DNA from 2 places in the Lysinibacillus sp. FSL M8-0134 genome. Region 1 is predicted to be linked to the other one. Evidence: riboswitches for the same ligand, from Rfam matches in the RefSeq annotation. Region 1 holds a riboswitch; the other holds the start of a gene.
The links. Region 1 has a riboswitch for S-adenosylmethionine ahead of metA (homoserine O-acetyltransferase MetA). Riboswitches for the same ligand answer to the same signal wherever they lie in the genome.

Region 1 (3,199 bases):
TGCCTATTTAGGCATTGAAACTTTTGCGCGGTCTGCAGAAATCCTCTTTCCGTTATTTGTCTTTATTTTTATTTTTTTTGTTGTCTGTATTACCCCTCAGATTACGTTTGAAAATATTCAACCTGTACTCGAGGCAACAAAATCATCAATGTTTTATAGTATTATTCGTTTTATGAGTATTTTTTCCTTTCCATTAATTGTGTTATTAATGCTTTACCCTGCTGCGGTTAATGTACAGCAATCCGCGCAGAAAGGGTTTTATATTGGGACCATCTTAGGTGGATTTGTTTTAGTGACATTGATTGTGCTATCAATTCTTGTACTAGGTCCTGAAAATACGGCTTCTAGAACCTTTCCAAGCTATGCCTTAGCACAAAGAATATCGATAGGGAATTTTTTGCAGCGGATTGAGATTATAATGGCCTTTATGTGGATCTCATCCATTTATATTCGAACTTTTATGTATTTCTATACGACCGTTGTCGGCCTTGCCCAGATTTTAAAAATCAAGGATCATCGGCCTCTCATTATACCGATGGGACTAATTGTTATTGGGCTTTCTCAAATAGTTCACCCAAACATTGTCCATTCGAACAAATATAATAATGAAATTTGGCCAATCTTTTCTTTTTTCATCACCATTCTATTACCGATCCTTTTACTGATTGTGGCGATTATTCGCAATCGCAAAGCGAAAGCTGAAACGAGCGAAATGCCCAAAGCAGAAACAAGCAATGACAATCAAAAAGTCTAATTTCTTTTAAATTAGCAAGAAATTAGACTTTTTATTTGAATTAAATATGATACTCAATTTCGTCAACAAAATCCCATTCATATGGTGTTTCTTGGTATACATAGTAGTTCAACCAGTTCGAGAATAATAAATGGGTGTGGGCACGCCATGTATTAATAGGCTCTTTAGTTGGATCATCGTTTGGAAAGTAGTTTACGGGAACGGCGATATCAAGGCCCTTAGCCACATCACGACTGTATTCATCGGCTAGTGTTGTTGCATCATATTCCAGGTGACCTGTAATCATAATGTTTTTATTATCTTTTGATTGTACGATAAATACCCCTGCATCCTCCGAATAAGATAATAAGCGTAAGTCTGGATGATTGCGTACATCGTCAATTGACACAGACGTATGGCGAGAATGAGGAGCGGTAAATAAATCACTAAAGCCCCGCACTAAATCTACCGTTAAATCGGTAATGACATGGGAATAGACACCAGAACATTTAGCTGAAAGCTCTATCTTTCCAATTCCATAGTGGTGATACAAAGCAGCCTGTGCTCCCCAACAAATATGTAATACGGATGTCACATTCTCTTTGGACCAATCCATAATTTCTGAAATTTCTTGCCAATAGTTGACCTCTTCAAAAGCCAATTTTTCTACTGGCGCCCCTGTAATAATCATGCCATCATAGCGTCGATGACGAATTTGGTTGAATGTCGTATAAAATAGCTGTAAATGAGATTTACTAACATTTTTTGATTCATGTGTGGCAGTGTTTAAAAACGTAATATTGACCTGTAACGGTGTATTCCCTAATAACCGTAATAATTGGAGTTCTGTTTTTTCTTTTTCCGGCATTAAATTTAAAATTAATATATTTAACGGACGAATTTGCTGTGTTTTCGCACGATCCTCTTCCATCACGAAGATTTTTTCCTCACGTAAATGTTCTCCAGCTGGTAAATTTTTCGGAATATTAATTGGCATCTTGCGTTCCCCTCTCTGTTTTCGCTCTCTTTTTCTAAAAATTAAAAAATCCCCCTCATTCCATACGAGATAGAATGAGAAGGATTTTTTTCACGTCCACTCTTATCTCTCAAAGGAATATCCTTTGTTGGAATTAGCACCTTTCTAACACATGTTAGAGGTTGCTGAAGCGTCATAGGGCCATATCCCTCAGCTTCTCTTGATAAGATTATTTAATTACCTTGAATTGTAACATGAACTAGTTAGAATATCAATAATTCATAGAATATTTTGTGATTCGCTATGCATGTTCTTTGTCCATTTGAAGTACACTAAGCTTGCTGTTAGTGGCTTTTCGATATTTAAAATTTATGGTAAACATGCCGTATTTATGTTACCATATAGCTTTAGTAAGAGAGAGGAACGTGAATAGTTTGATTAAAATTGAATTTCCAAAACCAGATGTAGTTATCCGTCAACGCGAACAAGAAGTAAAACCAGGTGATGTGCCAATCACACCTTATTTTGGCTTTATTGATTTCCATAAAATCACACGTGATAAAGGCGGCATTTTCTTATTCTATAATGACAAGAATGAGCTATTATTCGTTGGGAAAGCTCGTAAAATCCGTCAACGTATTAAAAAGCACTTTGAGGATAATGTATCACCGATGAAAAACCACCGTGATGAAGTGTTCAAAATTGAAGTCTATGAAGTAGAAGATCCAATGGAACGTGAAATTTACGAAACATATGCCATTAATACTTTCCGCTCCAAATACAATGTTGATAAAGTCTTTTATTAAGACAAATTACAAAAAGCCGAAATCTCATCAAAGTGAGATTTCGGTTTCTTTTTTCACAGGATGGTCATACGATCGATGGGTGTGTTTTGCTTGTTGATGAAGACCTCAATAAGGTTCTGTTCAGGGCTTTTCGATATTTTAAAAACATATGGTTGGGCCTCTTTTCGTTGCTCGCTGCCTTCATTAAGATGAATGATAAGTCTATTTTCCCCTACTTCGATACTTGCTAGTACATTCCCCTTTGAATAATAGACGAGATAATACGTCGCGTCATCTTCATACAATAATTGAATATTGTCCTGAGAAACGATGTTTTTCTGCACATGTTCTGGGACGATAGGTAGTTCACGAATGCTGAGTGGAGTGGTAGGTGGCGTAGCATTACATGCTGCTAACATTAGTAGACACCCTAAACCTAGCAACACTAATTTATTCAGAATGCTCCCCTTTTCTCATCTTTATTCTAAGAAAAAACCTTTTCGCTCTTTCGCAATCCAATCCTCAAGCTCCTGATCATCGCGTTTTACTAGTCTATTGATAAGGACATCATGCCAAATATAATCCTCTAACAAATAGATATGGACAGGGTCATTAGTGATGAAGGCGGTTTCTTGCGCGGATGGCGAGTGACCATAAATCATTTCCTGACCATCTACCGATAAAATAAACCAATGTGGAGTAGAC
Region 2 (3,199 bases), 170 kb from region 1:
TTTCTATCAGCCAGTATACAACGTTTCTGGAACATTAAACGGAAACAACTGGTTTACACTAATACAGGCAAGAAAGTAATCCTTCTAAATCTAAACCATTACTTTAAGAGATGAAAAAGACCAGCTAAGCTAAAATTTTGCTTTGCTGGTCTTATTTGAGCTTTAGGCTTTCTTTTTTGAAGGGTATCCGATAGAAATAGCTATCATTCCGCAAATACCAATAAGAATGGGATAGATCGAGTATTGCAGCATACTTACTGGTGATATTTTGGCCACGCTTGCGGCAGCAAGGAATTGAGCCCCATACGGCAGAAGCCCTTGGACTGTACAGGAGAAAATATCTAATATACTTGCGGATTTTCTTGGCTCAATGTCATATTGTTCAGCAATATTTTTAGCAAGTGGCCCAGCAATTAATATCGCAATTGTATTATTAGCAGTAGATAAATTCGTTAAACCCACAAGGCTAGCAATGCCGAATTCAGCACCCTTTTTCGATTTAATTCTACTTGTCGCAAGGTGCAGCAAAAAGTCAATGCCTCCGTTAAACTTAATAACCTCTACCATTCCAGCTATTAATATGGCAAGAAAGGCGATTTCATACATACCGGACATGCCTTCTCCAATCGTTTGCAGAAGGCTCATCAAGTGATAGCTACCATCTACTAAGCCAACAGCACCTGCAAGGACAATCCCTAGTGCCAGCACAAGGAAAACATTCATCCCAGATAACGCTAAAATGATCACTAAAACATATGGTACAATTTTAACCCAATTATAGCTTACATGCGCCACTTGTGCTGTTTCACCCATTGAAATGATTGCTAAAATAATGCTCGTTACAATCGCTGCTGGCAATACAATCCAAAAATTAACCTTAAACTTATCCTTCATTTGTGCGCCTTGTGAACGTACGGCAGTAATGGTTGTATCTGAAATAAAGGATAAATTATCACCAAACATTGAGCCACCAACAACAGCCGCCATCACTAAAGCAATAGAAAGGTCTGTAAGATCACTTATTCCAACGCCTATTGGAGCTAATGCAACAATCGTTCCCACGGATGTACCCATTGAGAGGGAAATAAAACAGGCAATGATGAACAAGCCCACAACCAGTAAGTTTTGCGGAACGACCGATAAAGCAAAGTTAACAGTGGAATCTACTGCCCCCATACCTTTTGCAACCTCTGAAAAGGCCCCAGCCAAGAGAAAAATAATAACCATCATCATGACATTTAAATTCCCTGCACCTTGACAAAAAATATCAACTTTTTTCGTAAACGATTCTTTTCGATTCATGGCTAGAGCCACAGCACCTGCAATGGTGATAGCAACAATGACAGGAAAGGCATAAAAATCACCTGTAATAACCCCAGAACCAATAAATAATATCATAAAAACAACAAATGGGATCAGCGCCCATGGATTCTCTTTCTTCACTGTTTTACCTCCAAAAAAATTAAAATCAGCCTTTTTCCATAAAAAAAGGCCTCATCTTGAATGAACAAGAAGAGGCCTTATATTGAAAATACACCTCTTATCTATCAAGTCATTTCTTGCTGGATTTGGCACAGTAACTTAATGACTAAGTTCCGCTGCCGAGATTTCATCGGGCCAGTCCCTCCATCTCTCTTGATAAGAAGAAAAAATATTATTTTTTTGACACAATATTAAAAGATTAAAATAAAAAATTAATATTTGCAACAAGTTTTTTCTTTAACTTCTATACGTACATAGATTTTCCGATTAATCTTAGAAGAAATCTGCTTATTGTAGCTGATTTTGTGTATTACTGAATAACGCCGATAGCGGATATTCCATCTTGCTCCTCGGGTATTCATCCTGCTTCGCGAGTATTTCACCTTACTCCGTGGGTATTTCGCCTTGCTTCGCGGGTATTCAACCTTGCTTCGCGGGTATTCAGCCTTGCTCCGCGGGTATTTCGCCTTGCTTCGCGGGTATTCAACCTTGCTCCGCGGGTATTCAGCCTTGCTCCGCGGGTATTTCACCTTACTCCGCGGGTATTTGCCTGCTAAATAATAGAATATAATCCCAAGTCGCTTATTGTGCAACTAACAAAAAACCAGGTGCTCTTCTAAGAAGAACGCCTGGTTTTATTGTGAAAGTGAATCTTACTAACTTACTTAGTTTTGATTCGTTATAATACTACGCTAAGTTGAGGCAATGAACAAGTTAAAATATTTTCCAACAAAATTTTAGGGAATTTTTATGTTTTTTCGAGCATTTCAGGAACCCGTTTCAAAGGTATTAAATTTTGTAGTGCTCATTATTTTCGTTAAAGTAAGTAATAATAAAGTCCCGTAACTGTTGAACGGCAGCTGACGAAATGGAATTTTTTACCCAGGACAGACCTACTGTATACGTTGGATTCATATTAGCTATTTTTACAAAATGTAAATTGAACTTTCTACAAACCGATATGGGCAACAAGGCTACACCCTGTTCCAGCTGGATAATTTCTGCCAGAAGGGTTGAATCTACTTCATAGTTTTTGATAGGCATAAATCCCGCTCTTTCACAAAGTGACGTTGTAAAACGACTATATTCTGCATTGTTGGCTAAGGAAATAAAGGATTCATTTGCAAACTTAGCTAGAGCAACCTCTGACTGACCAGCCAATGGGTGATTAGAAGGCAACACAAGTACTACATCCTCTGCCACAAGCACACAGGTTTCAATTTCTTCATCAATGATTGGAGGGCCTGCTATGCCCAGATCAATATCCCCTCTCTTTAAATTTATACGTATATCATCCCTTGTCTCAATTCCCTGTTGAATTTTGGCATGAGGAAAATCATTAATATATTGACTAATTAGTCCAACGAGAAATCGTGTATTTGATATGGCTATTTTAACTGTACGAGCATTGATTTCATCAAGTGATTGAATATCCATTTTTGCATTTTCTAGTTCGATAAATACCTTATTAACATGCTTGAGCATAATCTGTCCTGCAGCACTTAATTCAATATTTCTTCCTTTTCTATGAAATAATTTTGTGCCTAGTTCATCCTCCAGACGTTTTATAGTCAAACTTAAGGATGGCTGTGCAATATTTAACTGTTGAGCCGCCTTCGAAATATGCTCTGTATTTGCTACTGTTTGAAAATACTTCAATTGTAAAAGTTCCATTTCGCTTAAGCCCCCTAATTCATTTATCTAAATAAATATATTT

Region 2: linked by a shared signal. The riboswitch ahead of MKY49_RS12755 (Na+/H+ antiporter NhaC family protein) and the one ahead of metA (homoserine O-acetyltransferase MetA) in region 1 are both predicted to bind S-adenosylmethionine.

What each region holds. Positions count from the first base shown of each region.
Region 1 covers NZ_JBBPAJ010000001.1:2,311,891-2,315,089, forward strand. Annotated here, with positions in the region: gene MKY49_RS11740 (GerAB/ArcD/ProY family transporter) at 1-754, shown strand, start outside; gene metA (homoserine O-acetyltransferase MetA) at 795-1,730, opposite strand; SAM riboswitch class I at 1,830-1,939, opposite strand; gene MKY49_RS11750 (nucleotide excision repair endonuclease) at 2,144-2,515, shown strand; gene MKY49_RS11755 (hypothetical protein) at 2,569-2,913, opposite strand; gene MKY49_RS11760 (TrmB family transcriptional regulator) at 2,974-3,199, opposite strand, start outside.
Region 2 covers NZ_JBBPAJ010000001.1:2,479,487-2,482,685, forward strand. Annotated here, with positions in the region: gene MKY49_RS12750 (VanZ family protein) at 1-79, shown strand, start outside; gene MKY49_RS12755 (Na+/H+ antiporter NhaC family protein) at 163-1,398, opposite strand; SAM riboswitch class I at 1,538-1,645, opposite strand; gene MKY49_RS12760 (LysR family transcriptional regulator) at 2,272-3,156, opposite strand.